DNA from 3 places in the Planococcus donghaensis genome. Region 2 is predicted to be linked to each of the others. Evidence: riboswitches for the same ligand, from Rfam matches in the RefSeq annotation. Region 2 holds a riboswitch; each other region holds the start of a gene.
The links. Region 2 has a riboswitch for lysine ahead of BCM40_RS05460 (Na+/H+ antiporter NhaC family protein). Riboswitches for the same ligand answer to the same signal wherever they lie in the genome.
Positions count from the first base shown of each region.

Region 1: it holds a riboswitch for lysine, as region 2 does, so the genes downstream of both, BCM40_RS06535 (aspartate kinase) here and BCM40_RS05460 (Na+/H+ antiporter NhaC family protein) in region 2, are expected to answer to the same signal.
Region 3: it holds a riboswitch for lysine, as region 2 does, so the genes downstream of both, dapA (4-hydroxy-tetrahydrodipicolinate synthase) here and BCM40_RS05460 (Na+/H+ antiporter NhaC family protein) in region 2, are expected to answer to the same signal.

Region 1 is NZ_CP016543.2:1,302,841-1,309,440, reverse strand. Features, by position in the region: gene sdhB (succinate dehydrogenase iron-sulfur subunit) at 1-241, opposite strand, end outside; gene sdhA (succinate dehydrogenase flavoprotein subunit) at 264-2,012, opposite strand; gene BCM40_RS06540 (succinate dehydrogenase cytochrome b558 subunit) at 2,058-2,672, opposite strand; gene BCM40_RS06535 (aspartate kinase) at 3,027-4,289, opposite strand; lysine riboswitch at 4,416-4,590, opposite strand; gene uvrC (excinuclease ABC subunit UvrC) at 4,627-6,423, opposite strand; gene trxA (thioredoxin) at 6,475-6,600, opposite strand, start outside.
Region 2 is NZ_CP016543.2:1,101,445-1,108,044, forward strand. Features, by position in the region: gene BCM40_RS05450 (sulfite exporter TauE/SafE family protein) at 1-470, shown strand, start outside; gene BCM40_RS05455 (bifunctional metallophosphatase/5'-nucleotidase) at 483-1,826, shown strand; lysine riboswitch at 1,898-2,079, shown strand; gene BCM40_RS05460 (Na+/H+ antiporter NhaC family protein) at 2,188-3,762, shown strand; gene BCM40_RS05465 (sodium-dependent transporter) at 3,956-5,476, shown strand; gene BCM40_RS16380 (methionine/alanine import family NSS transporter small subunit) at 5,492-5,623, shown strand; gene lipA (lipoyl synthase) at 5,766-6,600, shown strand, end outside.
Region 3 is NZ_CP016543.2:2,987,716-2,994,315, forward strand. Features, by position in the region: gene BCM40_RS14700 (TraB/GumN family protein) at 1-441, opposite strand, end outside; gene ypfJ (KPN_02809 family neutral zinc metallopeptidase) at 574-1,419, opposite strand; gene BCM40_RS14710 (class I SAM-dependent methyltransferase) at 1,473-2,090, opposite strand; lysine riboswitch at 2,197-2,375, shown strand; gene dapA (4-hydroxy-tetrahydrodipicolinate synthase) at 2,503-3,393, shown strand; gene BCM40_RS14720 (GGDEF domain-containing protein) at 3,447-4,424, opposite strand; gene BCM40_RS14725 (alpha/beta fold hydrolase) at 4,397-5,197, opposite strand; gene rpsN (30S ribosomal protein S14) at 5,470-5,739, opposite strand; gene rpmG (50S ribosomal protein L33) at 5,790-5,939, opposite strand; gene BCM40_RS14740 (GTP-binding protein) at 5,952-6,600, opposite strand, start outside.

The sequences.
Region 1 (6,600 bases), 200 kb from region 2:
CTTTGCCGTTGATAACCATAGAGCATGCTCCACACACTTCCTCAAGACAGTTCATGTCCCAAGTTACAGGCGTGGTTTTTTTCCCGTCCATGTTGACAGGGTTACGACGGATTTCCATCAATGCCGAAATGACATTCATGTTCATCTTATATGGCAATTCGAACTTTTCCCAATACGAATTTTCATCCGTAGAGTTTCTGCGTTCGATTTCAAATATTACCGTTTTTGCTGCTTCACCCATGGTAAATTAGCTCCCTTCATAATTATGCTTTTGCTGAATAATCACGTTTACGTGGCGGAATTAACGACGTATCGACTTCTTCGTAATGGAAGATAGGTGCGTCATTGCCATTAAATTTAGCCATTGTCGTTTTCAAGAATTCCTCGTCGTTACGCTCCGGGAAGTCCGGTTTGTAATGAGCTCCACGGCTTTCGTTACGCTTAAGTGCACCGATAGTGATTGCTCGCGCTAAATGAAGCATATTGCGCAATTGACGTGTAAACATTGCGCCTTGGTTACTCCAAAGTTGCGTATCTGTAATGCTAATCTGATTGAAACGTTCAAGAAGTTCTTGGATTTTTTCATCCGTCTTCTGTAAACGATCGTTGTAACGTACCACTGTTACATTATCCGTCATCCATTCGCCAAGTTCTTTATGAAGAACATACGCGTTTTCTGTACCGTCTAATGCTAAAATTTCTTCCCATTTGCGTTTTTCTTCTGCTTCATGTTGTTCAAAAATTGTTGAAGGAAGATCTTCCGCTAGAACATCAAGGCCTTTAATATAATCAAGAGCGTTTGGTCCTGCGACCATACCGCCATAAATTGCTGAAAGCAATGAGTTTGCACCTAAACGGTTACCGCCATGCTGAGAATAATCACATTCCCCTGCTGCTAAAACACCAGGGATGCTTGTCATTTGATGATCATCAACCCACAGTCCACCCATTGAATAGTGAACAGCCGGGAAAATTTTCATTGGTACTTTGCGTGGGTCATCACCAGTGAATTTCTCATAGATCTCGATGATTCCACCAAGTTTAATATCAAGCTCTTTCGGATCTTTATGTGAAAGATCCAAATAAACCATGTTCTCGCCATTAATGCCGAGCTTTTGGTTAACGCAAACATCAAAAATTTCACGTGTTGCAATATCACGTGGAACTAAGTTACCGTAAGCAGGATATTTTTCTTCAAGGAAATACCAAGGTTTGCCGTCTTTATACGTCCAAATACGTCCACCTTCTCCACGAGCCGATTCTGACATTAAGCGCAGTTTATCGTCTCCTGGAATCGCTGTTGGGTGAATTTGGATAAATTCGCCGTTTGCGTAGTATGCACCTTGTTGATAAACGATAGAAGCCGCTGAACCTGTGTTAATAACAGAGTTTGTCGATTTCCCGAAAATAATTCCCGGACCACCAGTTGCCATAATAACAGCATCTGCGCGGAACGATTTAATTTCCATCGTCGTCATATTTTGAGCAGTGATTCCTTTACCTACGCCTTGCTCATCAAGAACAAGTCCAAGGAATTCCCAACCTTCATACTTCGTGATAAGTCCAGCTACTTCGTAGCGACGAACTTGCTCATCTAATGCATATAATAATTGCTGACCAGTAGTTGCACCAGCAAACGCAGTTCTATGGTACATTGTGCCACCAAAACGACGGAAATCCAAAAGACCTTCCGGCGTACGGTTGAACATAACGCCCATACGATCGAACATACGAATAATTCCAGGTGCCGCGTCTGCCATTGCTTTTACGGGACGTTGATTCGCTAAGAAGTCGCCTCCGTAGACAGTATCATCAAAGTGAATGTCCGGGGAATCCCCTTCACCTTTTGTATTGACCGCTCCGTTAATCCCGCCTTGTGCACATACTGAGTGGGACCGTTTAACGGGAACGATTGAAAATAAATCGGCGGGAGAGCCTGCTTCTGCAACTTTGATTGCTGCCATTAATCCAGCAAGGCCGCCTCCGACGATAGAAATTTTGCCCTTCGCCATGTTAGTATTCACTCCTCTTTTAGTTCACCAATGATTGAAACATTCTTAAACGAACGCAAACAATGCTCTGATACCAATAACCGATAACACAATAAATACTAGAAGCGTGAAATAAGTTGCATTTTTTTGTGCTGCTGCAGATTGCGTAATTCCCCAAGTAACAAGGAAAGACCAAAGTCCGTTTGATAAGTGGAAAGTTGCTGACAACACACCTACGATGTAGAATGCTAACATCCATGGATTGCTTAAGATGTTTTCCATCATGTTAAAATCTGCTTCAGCCGCATTTCCAATTGCCACTTGGAATCTTGTTTCAAAGACGTGCCAAGCGATAAAGACTACTAGGAAGACACCTGTATAACGTTGTGCAATAAATAACATATTGCGCATATAGCTATAATGTCCAGGGTTGTTCTTCGCAGTAAACGCTATGTATAGACCGTAAAACGCATGATACATGAGCGGCAAGTAAATGACAAAGATCTCCAAGAAAATAACGAATGGAAGATTTGCCATGAAATGAGATGCAGTATTGAATGCCTCTTCACCTTGTGTTGCAAAATGGTTGACGATTAAGTGCTGCGTTAAGAATAAACCAATAGGAATAATTCCCAACAATGAGTGCAGCCTGCGCATTAAAAATTCACGATTGTTATCCAAAATTTTACCCCCCTCAAAACTTTAATTGGTAGCGTTCAGAGCAGACGTTTATGGTGAAAGCACCTGAAGCCACGCACCATCATGATACAATAATATGACATATTTATTGTACTCCCCCCCTTTAGGAGCGTCAAGGCAACGAATCGCTTTTAATCAGATAGTTATTACGGCTTTTACCGGCATTACACAAGCGATTCCTTCTAAATCGTCTCGATATGTAAACGTTTTAATAGATTTCCGTTAAAAAGCGATTCTCTAATTGAGAATCGCTTTTTCCAACTAAACTGCTAGGTTCACTCATGCCGCTATTGTTAACAAATTACAATTGAGAATTTGAACATTTTGTGAATAATTTCACGAACTAGTATTTAAAGAAAACTTTTGTGTTGCTTCAATCAACTCTTCTTCAGACAAACCGTAAGCTTCGTGCAAAGCATTTGCTGATTTTGTCATATCAATTTCGGGTACTACGACAGAAATCTTTATCTCTGATGTGCTGACCATTTTAACTGGTATTTCTTTTGTTCTTAAAATATCAAACATACGTGCAGCAACCCCTGGGTTTGACACCATGCCTGATCCTACTATTGAAACTTTTGACAAACCAACTTCCACATTTAATGATAGGAACCCAATTTCTTCTTGTGCTTCAGTTAGAACACGGCGCGTTTCTTCGAGACTTTCTTGACTGATCGAAAAAGAAACCGAAGGCGGAAACTCGTCGCTAATACTTTGAACGATGATATCAACGTCAATTTGATTTTCTGCTAGCTTATTAAAAATATTAGCAAGCGAGCCATTAAACGGTTTTTTATAAGTGACAGTTACACGCGCGACTCCAGGTTCAAATGCCACGCCTCTAACGATTAAGTTTGTTTCCACAGTGATCACCTCTTGTATGATTGTGCCAGGCTCGTCTGAATAACTTGCTCTGACAGATAATGGTACATGATTGTTTTTTGCGAATTCGACTGCTCGCGGATGCAGTACACCCGCCCCAAGATTGGCCAGCTCTAACATTTCGTCATAAGAAATTTGCTGGAGTTTACGCGCACCCGTGACATATCTTGGATCAGATGTATAAACGCCATTAACGTCTGTATAAATTTCACATTTCTCTGCTTTTAAAGCAGCTGCAAGCGCTACTGCTGTCGTATCTGATCCACCTCTACCAAGTGTGGTAATATTGCCGATTTTGTCTACGCCTTGGAAACCAGCCACTACACAAAAATAGCCTTTATCCAATACACGTTCAAGGCGTTCTGTATGAATCTGTTCGATGCGTGCGTTGCGCGGAACCGATTCGGTTTCGATTCCAGCTTGCCAACCGGTAAATGATAAAGCTTCATGACCCAATTTTTTAAAAGCCATCGCCAATAAAGAAATCGTTACTTGCTCTCCTGTGGCTAATAACATATCCATCTCACGCTTTGGCGGATTTGATGAAATTTCCCCAGCTAACCCGAGTAATGTATCGGTTGTTTTGCCCATCGCCGAAACAACAATGACAACGCGTTTGCCTTTTTCTTTTTCACGAATTGCTCTTTTCGCCACACCAATAATTTTTTCCGGTGTCGCAACAGATGTTCCACCAAATTTCATAACAATTGTTTCCATTCTATCCACTCCCACATTTAGTATGTGGCCCTCAAAATGACTAGTGATTTTTCAACTAGACACGAAAAAAGGCAGCCCACCGCATACGCGGCAAACTACCTCTTTTATCATGTACGAAAAACGTCCATGTGAGATAGCCCTCCAGAGATTGACTCTGACAGCCCTGCACTTCTTAAATGCAGAACCAGCATGCGCAATAGCAGTAAAACGCACACTTCGGCGATCGCCCCTTTCACCATCCATCTCAGATTCTGCAAATCTCCGAATGCTTACTATTGACGTCCGCGCCTCTATCATCACTTTTCCAAGTGATTTAATTATTCACTACAATACCACGTTATGATTCACTTGGCAATGTATCTTCTGTGAAATGCTTTTCGATGGACTGTGCCAAAGCTTCCGGCATTCCCGCTTCTTTAATTTCCTCTACAGATGCTTCTTTAATTTTTTTGACAGATCCAAAATGCTTTAGCAATTGCTGTTTCCGTTTCGGCCCTACGCCTTGCAGACCGTCTAGTGCGGATTGTATTGAATTCTTACCACGCAATTGACGATGAAACGTAATAACAAATCGGTGAACTTCGTCTTGTATTCGTTGCAACAAATAAAAAGCTTCACTCGTTCGTTTAAGCGGTACAATTTCAGCTGGTGAACCGTATAATAATTGTGAAGTTTGGTGCTTGGTGTCTTTTGCAAGTCCCGCAATAGGAATCGACAAACCAAGTTCATCTTCTAAAATTTCACGCGCCGACTCCATTTGTCCTTTCCCACCATCGATAACGATCAAATCTGGTAAAGGTAAACCATCTTTTAAAACACGTGAATAGCGTCGACGAATCACTTCACGCATTGCTGCATAATCATCCGGTTTTGATGCGTTTCGTGTTTTGTATTTACGGTAGTCTTTTTTAGATGGTTTCCCGTCAATAAACGTAATCATTGCGGAAACAGCATCTGCACCTTGAATGTGCGAGTTATCAAAAGCTTCAATACGTAATGGCGTTTCGATATTCATTGCTTCTCCTAAATCTACACATGCACCAATTGTCCGTTCTTCTTGGCGCTCTAACAACTGGAACTTCTCTTTGATTGCTACTTCTGCATTTTTTTTCGCTAATGCCACTAATTCTTTTTTCTTACCACGCTGCGGCACAAGTACGCGAACACCAAGCCATTCTTTCAACATGTCCGGATCATCCGCTTCTGGAATTAAGATTTCACTTGGCTTTACGTGATTGGCTTTTTCGTAAAATTGACCAAGAAAAGTCAAAAACTCTTCTTCGGGATCTCTATAAAGCGGAAATAGTGAGACATCTCGTTCGATCAATTTCCCTTGCCGCACAAAAAAGACTTGTACACACATCCAGCCTTTATCAACAGCATATGCAAATACATCGCGATTGGTAAAATCGTTCATCGCCATTTTTTGCTTTTCCATAACGGTTTCAATCATATTGATTTGATCACGGTATTCTTTCGCACGTTCAAATTCCAGGTTTTCTGCTGCTTCAGACATTTTTTCGACCAATTGCTCTTTTACTTCACGGAATCCACCATTCAAGAATTTTGTAATTCCATCGATCAATTCTTGGTAAGTCTCTTTTTCAATCGGTTTTACACAAGGTGCTAAACACTGGCCCAAATGGTAATACAAGCATACGCGGTCTGGCATTGTATGGCATTTGCGCAATGGATATAAACGGTCTAATAACTTTTTAGTTTCTGCCGCTGCATAAGCATTGGGGTAAGGACCAAAGTATTTGCCTTTGTCTTTTTTCACTTGTCTTGTTGTAATCAGTTTTGGATGACGTTCTCCCGTAATTTTTAAATACGGATAGCTTTTATCATCTTTTAACATAATATTGTATTTCGGATCGTATTTCTTGATCAAATTCAATTCTAGAATCAACGCCTCTTTATCAGAAGACGTAATAATGTATTCAAAATCTACAATTTCGTTAACCAAGCGCTGCGTTTTCGTATCGTGACTGCCCGTAAAATATGAGCGAACACGATTTTTCAAAACCTTAGCTTTCCCGACGTATATGACTGTATCTTGTCGATCTTTCATCAAGTAACAGCCGGGCTGGTCAGGCAATATTGCCAATTTATGTCGAATCAATTCGTTTGCCATGTTTATCACCCTATTAAAAAACCGGGCACCATCACTGGACCCGGTTAAGAATTATGCGTGTTTTTCAACCAATTCAGCTAATGCTTCTTTTGGTCGGAAACCAACTACTTTATCAACTGTTTCTCCGTCTTTCATCAATAGTAAAGTTGGAATTGACATAATGCCATAGTTTCCAGC
Region 2 (6,600 bases):
TGCTGTTATTGCGTGACCATCTTAATGCAGTTCAATGGTTTGTGGAGAACGGTCGAAAAACAACGTTTACAGACAGAGAAAAAAAAGAATATGTTTATGGCTATCCAATCTGGTTTGCTTTGTTATTAACATTTTTTGTTGGCGTTGCTTCTGGTCTATTTGGTATTGGTGGCGGGTCTATCATTGTCCCAGCGATGATTCTTTTGTTCTTATTCCCTCCTCATGTAGCTGTTGGGACATCGATGTTAATGGTGTTTCTATCAGCACTGGTAAACTCTGTTACGCATATTTCGTTGGGGAATGTGCCGTGGATTTACACACTTGCAGTCGTGCCAGGGGCCTATATGGGTGCGAAAATAGGTGCAGCGTTAAACAAACGCCTCAATTCGGAAATGTTGGTCACCATTTTGAGAATTGTATTACTCGTGCTTGGGATACGTTCAATTTATGAAGGAATATTTAGCATTTAAAGAGGTGTTTTCATGAGCGAAACTATTCATATTTACCATACAAATGATTTACACAGTCATTTTGCAAATTGGCCACGCATTAAATCATTTTTAGCTGAACGAAAAAGGTGGCATGAAGAAGAAGGGGACATTTGTCTGGTTTTGGATATAGGCGACCATGTCGACCGTTCGCATCCATTTACAGAAGGTACTGCAGGAAAAGGCAATATCCAGTTACTTAACGAAGCAGGATATGACGCGGTGACAATCGGTAATAATGAGGGCATTACGTTGTCTAAAGAAGAGCTAAATGATTTGTATGTTCAAGCTAATTTTGATGTTGTGGTATCGAATCTATTTGATCTTCATGGCAACCGACCAAAGTGGGCCAAACCCCACCGAATTATTCGGACAGCAAATGGCACACGCATTGGATTAGTGGGGGCAACAGCAGAGTTTACTCCTTTTTATCGCAAACTCGGTTGGCAAATCACCGATGCAAAAGAGTCGATTATTCAATCGGTAGAAGAAATTAAAGACAAAACCGATTTAATTATTTGTTTGTCTCATTTAGGGATAAAAGATGATGAACTATTAGCGGAACTTTGTCCGCAACTCAATATTATTTTAGGTGCACATACCCATCATGTTTTTCATGATGGGAAATGGCAAGGAGATACATTACTTGGAGCTGCAGGAAAGTTTGGTTTTTATATCGGACATATGGCAGTAGAAGAGGAGTTTGGAAAAAGTTCAGCTCGGTTAATTGAAGTGTCGCAGTTATGCGAAGTACAAGAAGATTTTGATAAACATCTAGTTGAACAAGGCAAAATCCAAATGAATGAAATCGTGTATTATAGCGATAAAAAATTGAAGGCAGAGTGGTTTAAGGATTCAGAGCTTGCCACGTTATTTGGGCAAGCAATGATTGAATTCACAGGTGCAGATTGTGCATTATTTAACGCCGGTATATTTATGGAAGATATACATGAAGGTGCGATGACACGATATAATTTTCATAAAATGTTGCCTCATCCGATTAATCCGTGTGTAGTGGAGTTAAGCGGTGCAGAATTAAAAGAGATTTATTTGCAGTCTTTAAATTCAGAATGGCCACAAATTGAGTTAAAAGGAATGGGTTTCCGCGGAGCAGTATTTGGTAAAATGATTCATTTGAACATGGAAATCATTGACCGCCGTCTTTATATTAAAGGTCAACGGGTTGTACACGATCAAAAATATCAATTGGTTACGTTAGACATGCTGACATTTGGTTATTTTTTCCCGAGTTTAAAAAGAGCGACGAAAACATATTTCATGCCAGAATTTCTGCGTGATGTATTCGGTCAATATTTTCATAACAAAGCGATAAAATAGTAATGACAGTTGGAATATATATTCAGTTGATTTTGTAGTGATTTTGGGCTATGCTAAAGAAGAAAGTTATAATGGTGGGTAGAGGCTGCAGGACTAATCAGTAGGGTGCGCGAGTGTGACCGCGTTGAACGCATCTGAAAGGAAGTTTTGCCGAAATTTATTTCTTATGGTCATAGGAAGTGGATTGGGGTCATTCTGAACAAGAATGTCACTGTCATTTGAGCGCAAGTTTGAATGGAGGGCTACAGGGTTGTTTGATGTTTTATCGCACAGACGAATTGTAGAAGGCTGACTGAATCCAAGTGGAGAGGTCAGCCTTTTTTGTCTCAATTTCACCCATCAAAAATAAGGAGGAGTTATTTTGGAGAATACAATTTTTTCGATCTTGCCACCGATTATTGCAATTGTAATGGTCCTATTAACACGCCGTGTACTATTGTCATTAGGTGCAGGTATTGTGGCAGCAGCTATTATCCTTACGTGGTTTTCGCCACTTGAGGCCTTGCAGGAACTTGCTACATCATTCGCAATTATTTTTTGGGACGGCGGTTTTAACGCTTATAATGTCTTTATCCTATTGTTTCTACTATTGTTGGGAGTTATTACAGCGTTTGTTAGTCTCTCAGGAGGCAGTCATGCTTTCGCCGAATGGGCATCAAATCACATTAAATCTCGCCGTGGTGCCAAAGTATTAACGGTTGTTCTTGGAATGGTCATCTTTATCGATGATTATTTTAATGCATTGACTGTTGGGCAAGTAGCACGTCCAATTACAGACAAATACAAAGTTTCGCGTGCGAAACTCGCTTACTTTATTGATTCGACTGCAGCACCGGTTTGCGTAGTTTCTCCTGTATCAAGTTGGGGAGCAGCAATTATCGGTATTATAGCTACCATTTTAGCTGGACAAACTTTCGTCGAATATTCTGCACTTGAAGCATTTCTTTGGATGGCACCAATGAACTTTTATGTGGTTGCTTCACTTGCCATCGTCTTTTTTGTCGCAATTCGCGATGTTGATTTTGGCGAAATGAAAAAACACGAAGTGCTAGCTATTTCAAAAGGACAGCTTTTTGATCCTGAAAAAACAATTCCAGGTGAAATGAAAGAAGAATTTCCATCTCATTCACATGGACACGTGAGAGATTTATTGCTTCCGATTTTACTGTTGATCGTTGGAACAGTGGTTGCAATGATTTGGACTGGCTACCAAAATGCTGGCCAAGTATTTGATATTTGGTTAATCTTTGAAAATACCGATGTACCAGCTTCATTATTAGTAGGGGGAGTATTAGGTGCTTTAACATCTATTATTCTTTACGCACTACAAATGAAAACAAACAAAACAGCTAATGTTGGCTGGATTGGCAAAGGGATCTGGGCAGGTATCAAATCTATGATGGGTGCCGTTTTAATCCTAATATTTGCTTGGTCATTGACTTCCTTAATTGGTGGATTAGAAACAGGCGCATATTTAGCGGGTGTCGTTTCTGACGGCAATGTTCCTACAGCGATTTTGCCAGTCTTATTGTTTGTATTAGCTGGCGTTATGGCTTTTTCTACAGGAACTTCTTGGGGTTCTTTCGGTATTCTTTTACCGATCGCTGGAACAATTATGATTGAAGCGGAACCAGCTCTATTATTGCCAGCACTATCAGCAGTTTTAGCAGGTGCTGTATTTGGTGACCATTGTTCACCGATTTCTGATACGACCATCTTGTCCTCAACAGGAGCAGGAAGTAACCATATGGACCATGTTTTAACGCAAATACCGTATGCACTAACAGCTGCGGGCATTGCTGCTGTCGGGTATATTGTCATAGGGTATACCGGCTCTTTATGGATATCATTAGGCGCTGTGCTGATTGTTTTAGCAGTGTTATTCGTTGTTTGGTCACAACGAACAACTATTATTGAAAAACAACAAAATAATTAATGAAAGTAAGGCAGAGGAGCTTATCCTCTGCCTTTTTACTTTTGTCGCAATAGTTTTTTTCAATTATATTGCGAAAGTGTCTTTACATTAAAGCGCTCTCTCGGTATACTAATTTTAGATTAGTTAATAATCTGAAAACAAACAAAATTCCTATTTTTATGTAAAAAGAATGGGAAAACAAGGGGGAAGAGAGATGGAACGTTCGCAATGGGGTACACGTGCTGGTTTTATTATGGCAGCTGTCGGCTCTGCAGTAGGGTTAGGGAACATTTGGCGTTTTCCGTATGTTGCCTTTGATAATGGTGGGGGTGCCTTTTTCATACCGTATCTGTTTGCACTACTGACTGCCGGTATACCAATTTTAATTTTAGAATTCACGATCGGCCACAAGTATAGAGGGTCAGCACCGTTATCATTTTTCCGTATGGGCGGTAAAAAATTAGAATGGCTTGGTTGGTGGGCCGTATTTGTGTCCTTTGTTATATCTGTATACTATGCGGTTATTATCGCTTGGGCTATGCGCTATACTATATTTTCTTTCAACCAAGCATGGGGTACAGACACACAAGATTTCTTGTTTAACGAATTTTTACAACTGACTGTGAGCCCAGGACAAACGGGTGGAGTAGTTTGGGGCGTCTTTATCCCGCTTGTATTAGTGTGGGTGATAACACTTGGTATTTTACTTGCAGGAGTTAAAAAAGGAATTGAAATGGCTAACCGGATTTTCATCCCAACTTTGGTTATTATTTTCCTAGCAGTCGTTATTCGTGCGGTAACGCTTGATGGAGCTGCGCTAGGTTTGGAAGCCTTTTTCCAACCAGATTTCACGGCCATTATGAATCCGACAGTTTGGGTCGCTGCTTATGGACATATCTTCTTTAGTTTATCTGTCGCATTTGCAATCATGATTACTTATTCAAGTTATTTACCGAAAAAATCCGATATTACAAATAATGCTTTTATTACAGGGTTTGCAAACTCAAGTTTTGAATTATTAGCGGGTATTGGTGTTTTCGCAGCACTTGGCTTCATGGCGACACAACAAGGCGTTGCAGTTGCAGATGTTGCTGCAGGTGGTGTTGGACTTGCATTTGTTGTTTTCCCACAAATCATTAACGAGTTTCCAAGTTTTAACGGATTGTTTGGATTCTTATTCTTCCTATCCTTAACACTTGCTGGACTAACGTCATTAATGTCAATTACAGAAACATATGTTGCTGGATTCACTGAGAAATTTGGCATTTCTCGCAGAAAAGCTGTTCTTTTTGGTGGCGGACTTGCGGCATTAATTTCAATCTTATTCGCAACTCAAGGTGGATTGTTCTTCCTAGATCTTGCAGATTACTTTATCAACCAATTTGGTGTTGCTGCAGTAGGTCTAGTAGAAGTTGTGCTAGTAGTATGGGTATTCCGAAAAGCAGATTTGCTTAAAGCACACGCAAATGAAATTTCAGATATCAACCTAGGTGCATGGTGGAAAGTTAGTCTTGGAATCATTACGCCAATCGTTTTAGGCTACATGATGTTCGGACTACTGAAAATGAATATTCTACAGGAGTTCGAAACAGAAACTGGAAACTATGAAGGATATTCGACTATGTTTACTTTATCCGGAGGCGTTGCAGTAGCTTCTGCGGCAATAGTATTTGGTATTTTGTTCTCTATCGCTAAGTGGCATAAAAACCAAAACGAATACGATGAGCGTAGTTAAAAGGGGGAGTAGCAAATGTCAGCGAGTTCAATTTTAGTCATGGTTATCGGAATGGTTTTAGTTTGGGGCGGTTTAGCTGCTAGTATTTTTCACGCAGTTAACACCAGCAAAAAGAAACGTAACGGTAACGCTGCAAATAACGTATAAGATACTAGCCCGGAAACGAAACGTTTCCGGGTTTTTCTATGGATTTGTGGCACTATGGCAACTTGTGAGGAACACACCTTTATGATACATTTGGAATAGAATGAGATTCCAATTCAAATAAGATAGACAGGGGAAGATGTGCATGTCAGAAAAAAAAGAACATCTCAGAAAGCCTGATTGGTTAAAAATAAAATTAAACACCAATGAAAACTATACAGATTTAAAAAAAATGATGCGAGAAAACAACTTGAATACGGTTTGCGAAGAAGCTAAATGTCCAAATATCCATGAATGTTGGGGAACGCGAAGAACTGCTACGTTTATGATTTTAGGAGCGGTTTGTACAAGAGCTTGTCGTTTTTGTGCAGTCAAAACTGGATTGCCAAATGAATTGGATCTACAAGAACCAGAACGTGTTGCAGCCTCTGTAAAAATGATGAATTTAAAACATGCAGTTATCACAGCAGTTGCACGAGATGATTTAAAAGACGGGGGTTCAGCAGTTTTTGCTGAAACCATCCGAGCGATCAAACGTGCAAATCCATTTACGACTATTGAAGTTTTACCGTCTGATATGGGCGGTGTATATGAAAATCTAGAGCGACTAATGGATGCCAAGCCAGATATTTTAAATCACAATATCGAAACGGTGCGTCGCCTGACGCCAAGAGTTCGTGCTCGCGCTAAATATGACCGCTCACTTGAACTATTAAAACGTTCAAAAGAAATGCATCCCGAAATTCCAACAAAATCTTCATTGATGATTGGATTGGGTGAAACAAAAGAAGAAATTATCGAAGTGATGGATGACTTACGTGCGAACGATGTTGATATCATGACGATCGGTCAGTATTTACAACCATCGAAAAAACACTTAAGTGTACAAAAATATTATTCGCCGAAAGAATTCAAGGAGTTGTGGGAAATTGCGATGACTAAAGGATTTTCGCATTGCCAGGCAGGTCCGTTGGTTCGTA
Region 3 (6,600 bases), 1.4 Mb from region 2:
AGAAGTGAGCAGTTGCGCTTTTCCCATAAAGCCGATATTGCCCCAAATACGTGAAAACGTCACTTGAATATTGCGATCCGCTAATACAAGTTCTGCTCCAGCTTCTTTAGCAGAGGCAATTCCTTGAATCATTTCTTGACCAGGTTTAATGCCAAACTGATCGGCTAACCGATTTTGAAACGAAGAAATCGCTAAGTTCATCAACAATAAACTCGCCTTTTTGTCTTTGATCACTTTAAAAATATCGGTTTCTTTCCATTTGCTATCTTGCGTTACCGATTCATAGCGTTGTGCATCCAATTCGATACAAACCGAATCAGGCTGTTCTGCTTCAATAACTGCCTTCACCTGTTCAGCACTTGCTTTAGAAACGTGTGCCGTCCCGATTAGGATTAATTCTTTTTCGCCGTATTCTATGCGTGTAATATTATCCTCAATCATGTTGTACTTCCTTCGTAGAACTATATTTCCCCTCATCTCAGATGAAAAGACTGTCTATTCTTTATAATGAATCAGAATTGCAAAAATATCAACGTTGCACCCTTTTGTTTCACGGAGAAAAGCAGAAAAAGATCACAAATCAGGCGCATTGAACGTATCGCCATCTTTTAAATTACCGGATTGAAATCCTTTTTTAAACCAGCGTTGTCGTTGTTCTGAACTCCCGTGTGTAAAACTTTCAGGAACGACGTACCCACGCGCACGTTGTTGAATGGTATCGTCTCCTACAGCACTTGCTGCCGTTAATGCTTCTTGCAAGTCACCTTCTTCTAAATATCCCATGCCTTGCGCATGATGAGCCCACACACCTGATAAATAATCCGCTTGAAGTTCTAAGCGAACCTGCACTTTATTGTATTCTTCTTCACTTAATTGATTGCGCAGCGGTTGTACTTCTTCCATCACGCCAAGTAAATTTTGAACATGGTGACCAACTTCATGTGCCACGACGTATGCCATCGCGAAATCGCCCGGTGCTTGGAATTGCGTTTGTAATTCATTGTAGAAACTTAAATCGATGTAAAGTTTGTAATCGCCTGGACAATAAAACGGTCCAATCGATGCTCCCGCTGTTCCGCAAGCCGATTCAACACTGCCTGTGTACAGGACGAGTGTTGGTTCTACATATTCCATGCCTTCTTCAGCAAAAACTTCTGTCCAAACGTCTTCCGTATCTGCAAGGACGACTGAGACAAATTCAGCCAACTCTTCTTCTTCGGGTGTGGCTTCGTAAGGCTGATTGGAAGTAGTTCCTGAAGATCCACCTAATTGATCCATAATAACTCCTGGGTCGCCACCTAAAAAAGCGACGAGTAGGACGATTAGAATACCCCCGATACCTCCTCCGGCTACAATCGCTCCACCTTTGCCTCTTCGATCTTCAACGTTCCTGCTGGCTTTTCTGCCTTTCCAGTCCATAAAAGGTCCCTCGTTTCACTATGATTTTATAGTTAAGCATACCCGTTATCGACTTAGTTTAAATCCATTTTACATAGGCGATAAATTAAAAATCGTTCACGCGGTTCTTTATGGAAATCGGGCAACTGAATTTCTTTTACTAATAGAAAAGCTGTGCTCGTTTCTAAGTACTCGCTATACTCTTGTGGGGCAAAAAATAAAACGATATCGACTGTTCGCGGAGCCTCTTCAGCAGAGCGCAAAACATTATTGAGAAAAGAGATGAATACTTGCACTGAAAAAGGATTAAAAAAGTAAAATTTATTGTCTTGGTCTGCGACTTGGTAGTCTTGTGCTAAGCAATTATAGAAGCTAATGCTCGACTCAGCGTCTTCGTGCTGCTCAAGATACCTTTTTTTATTTTCAAGAGCTTCAGCGTAAAATACCGGATTCATCTCAATTCCAGCACTTTTTGTTCCAAAGAAATGATAAACATAAAAGTTTAAACGTCCTTTGCCACATCCAACATCGACAAGTTGATCTTCTGAAATCACCGGATAATGTGTGAACAACACATCGAGTAAATCATACGGAGTTGGCTCATAGCGATGATGATGTAGAGAATCGGTAAATCCTTGTTGGTGCCCCACAGTTATGATGTTTAGGTGATTGTCATACACTTGCTCGTCCATTTCGTCCCACTTCCTTCCTCACTAAAATTTTACGTTTTCATCTTGCAATTAACAGAGATATTTGTTATAGTACAGCTAATTCAATATTTCTTGCTCCATTTTTATGGAGTAGGATAGAGGCGCAAAAACCATCAGTACGCAAAATGAGGACGATGAGGTCCATTGACGTTTGCCGAAAGGGGGATTTGCCGAAGTGACGGAAAGCTCATATTTCCGTGCGCTGGGTCTGTATTTAACAAATGCAGGACTGTCATATAGGTAACTATATGGAGGGCTATCTGATGCACAGGAACGAATGGTAAACATTGTTTCTACTGCAGCAACAGGACCCCCTGTTGCTGCTTTTTTGTTTATTCCTGACTGGCCCCTCACCTCTAAGCTACGAAAAAAATTAGAAAAGGGTGTGTTGTTTATGAATTTCGGCCAAATTATTACAGCAATGGTAACACCGTTCGACCAACAAGGAGAAATCGATTTCCCAGCAACCAAAAAACTAATCGAGCATTTAATCGCGAACGGCTCTGATGGCCTTGTTGTTGCCGGTACAACAGGTGAATCACCTACCTTATCAATCGAGGAGAAAGTAGAGTTATTCCAATTTACCGTAAACACAGTCGCGGGTCGAATTCCGGTTATTGCAGGAACGGGATCGAATAATACGCGTGCTTCTATTTCATTGACGCAACAAGCAGAAGAAGTCGGTGTTGACGGCGTCATGCTTGTAACGCCATATTACAATAAACCTTCACAAGAAGGCATGTACCAACATTTCCAAGCGATCGCCGAGTCTACGAATTTGCCTGTGATGCTTTATAACATTCCTGGTCGCAGCGTAGTTAATTTGTCTCCTGAGACAATCATTCGCTTATCCCAAATTAGCAATATTGTTTCCGTTAAAGAAGCGAGTGGCGATTTAGACGCCGCAGCACAAATTATCGAAAATACGCCTGACTCTTTTACTGTTTACAGCGGTGATGATAGCTTAACACTGCCAATGCTATCAATCGGTGGAACTGGAATTGTTTCGGTTTCTGCACACATTATTGGCAACGATATGCAAGACATGATCACAAGCTTTAAAACAGGTGATGTAAAAACAGCAGCAGCTATTCACAGACGCTTAGTGCCTACGATGAAAGCATTGTTTGCTGCACCAAATCCAACTCCAGTTAAAGCAGCTCTTAACATTACGGGCGTTCAAGTAGGCGGCGTTCGCTTGCCAATGATTCCATTAACAGTAGAAGAAACCGTGACGTTACGTGCATCTTTACCTGATTTGCATTCAAAAGCAGTAACAAACTAAAGCCGAAAAAACGCTGAAGTTCATCATGAACTTCAGCGTTTTTTTGATTTGATTTATATTAGTCCGTAAGCACAATTTCTGCCGTCTGCTTTTGCTTTGTAAAGGTAACTGTCTGCCCGCGACAGCCAGCTGCTAGTATCATCACCAGGCAAATATACCGCGACTCCAATACTGACAGTAACCGATACACTCTGCCAATTAGCTACCTCCATATGCTTGCATATGGCATCGCCTGTAGCCAATCCTTCTTCTGCACCCATATCTGGCATAATAATCACAAATTCTTCTCCACCAAGACGTGTCACAATGCCAGTTGATCCGACAACTTCTTCTAAACGTCTAGCTAACTCTTGTAACACTTCGTCACCTGTTTGATGACCATGGGTATCATTAACTCGCTTGAAATGATCGATATCTAACAGGAGAATAGTAACTTTGCGCCCTTTTTCTGCTTGCACTAAAAAATGAGTTAGCCGTTCTTCCAGATAGCGCCGGTTTTTTGAACCGGTTAGTGAGTCTGTAATAGCTAACTGTTGGAGTTCTAAATTTAAAGCTAACAACTCTTGCTGCTTGTCTTCAACTTCATGCATTAAATTTTGTAATTGATCGTAAGCATCTATTGTCTCGCGATTAATTTCTTCAGCATTGCGTTTAGCACGCAATAATTCTTTTTCATACTCTCCCCGAACGCTCATCTGTATTAAAGCGCACTCGTAAAATCCATCGTACTCTACTGCATTCATTAACGCCGGCATAGATCCTGTTGAGCTTTTCAAGGTTAAAAACATCTCATTGACAGTGCCGTGCATTTTAATAGAAGGAGTAAAGTAAGTTTGAAAATACATTCGTGATGCGATTGTTAGCAACTCATGAATATGTTGCGGATTTTCTACACCTGTTAAATTCCGCAATGTGCTGTTGATTTCAACTATACGCAAGTCCCGGTCCAGAACTAAATACCCGCAAGGTGCTCTATCGAGTTGCTGTTCCATTGTCTTCACTCCTACTCCGCCAAGTACCCCTTGATGCATGCTACGGTCTCCTCAACATCGCTTAAATGCGGGTTATGTCCCACCGCTTCCATTATCACCAAACGACTGTCAGCGATTTTTTCGTGAATGTACGCACCAATTTCTACAGGTACAATCGCGTCAAATTTCGGCTGAAGAATTAAGGTTGGGATTGTTACTTTATCCAATTGATCGCGAAGATCTGAAGTAAAAGTCACTTCAGCAAATTGGCGTGCAATCATCGGATCATTAGAGCATAATATCTCCTCAAAGTTTTCCGCCAGTTGAGGTCGCTCCTCATTTAACATCACTACAGGAGCCAAATATTTTGCCCATTCTTTATAATTTATCTCCATCATGTCTAATAATTCATCAATGTCCGATCGCTCAAACCCTCCATTATAGCCAGGTTCGTTCATATAATAAGGCGATGGCCCAATCATAATCATTTTTTCCATCAACTCCGGTTGTTCAATCGATGCGAGCAACCCAATCATCGAACTAACGGAATGTCCAACAAAAATCAGCTTTTCAAGTTCGAGTGCAGCACACACTTCTAATAAATCTTGCTTATAACCATCTAGCGTACTGTAACGCTCTTTCGAGTAGGCCGATTTATCACTATTTCCTGATCCAACATAATCAAACGTCACAACGCGATAATTCATTTGAAATTTCATAATGGTATTGTTCCAAACTTGTTGGTCACACCCAAATCCGTGACCAAATACTAGCGTTTTTTCGCCTTGTCCCGTCACTCGTACATTGTTACGCTTTAAAATATCCATTTTCACTGTTGCTCCGCCTTTTTTTGCTTCTCATGATGAGAAAAATTAGATTAGTTAAAAATTAAATATACTTAATCATAGCATCAATACATGAATTTTAAAGAGCTTGAACTAAAAAATATCTTGGCAAAAAGCACTAATCACCAACAATAAATTTTATAACAAAAAAAATACAGCAGACAAAAGTCTGCTGTATGGCATATTTTCACAGTATAAACTAATAGAAATTAAATGAACAACTACTTTTTTGCTCTGCCTAACGACAGATATTTCAATACCTACCAGCTTGCCTTTTTAACACCCGGAATCTGCCCTTTATGTGCCAGTTCTCGGAAAGTGATACGTGAGATCCCAAATTTGCGCATAAAACTACGCGGTCTTCCTGTCACTACGCAACGATTGTTCAAACGAGTTGGCGATGAATCTTTTGGTAACTTAGCTAATGCTACAAAGTCGCCTTTTTCTTTTAATTCTTGTCGCTTTTCTGCAAATTTGGCAACTAGCGCTTGCTGCTTCTTGTGACGTGCCACTTTTGATTTTTTAGCCATTTATCCACCTCTTCAAATTAGTAATGATTACGATTTATAGAACAAAAAAATTATTTCGTTTCACGATGAAGCGTTACTTTTCTCAGACGTGGACTGTATTTCTTTAATTCGATGCGTTCGGGATTTGTACGCTTGTTTTTTGTTGTACTGTAATTCCGGTCCCCAGTTTCTGTACACGCTAATGTTATGTTGACTCTCATCTTTTTTTCCTCCTAAACAAGTAATTGAAATTTTGGTAGTGGATCGTTAAACTTTGTCCAATCCTGTTCTTTTTCCTCATCAGTCAGCAAACAAAGGTCTAGTTCTTTTACGATGGATGACTGATCCATGTCAATTCCAATCAGCACTAGCTCCGTCATTTTTATGCCATTTTCTAAATCCCATTGTCCCGCATATTCAATCCCTAGTGAAGGTCCTGCTTGTGACAATAGAACAGCTGTCTCACTTCTTGTGGCCAACCACAAAAATCCTTTAGCACGGACGATTTCCGCTGGCCATTGCAAAATCCAATCCATCAACCGCTGCGGATGGAACGGCTGCTGACTTCGGTAAACAAATGACGCAATGCCATATTCTTCAGATTCCGGAATATGCTCTTCATTCAATTCCTTTATCCAGCCCGCACTTTGGCTTGATTTTTCAAAATCGAACAAGCCTGTATTGATCACTTTGTCTAGAGCTACTTTTGAATGAATCGTTTCAATAATTTCGGCATCCGGATTTAAAGTTGCTAGCAATTCTTTCAACTGATTTTTTTCTTTTTGTGGGATTAAGTCGAGTTTGTTTAATAAGATAACGTTGGCAAACTCTATCTGATCAATTAGCAAGTCTGATATATCACGAATATCGTCTTCGGTCGCT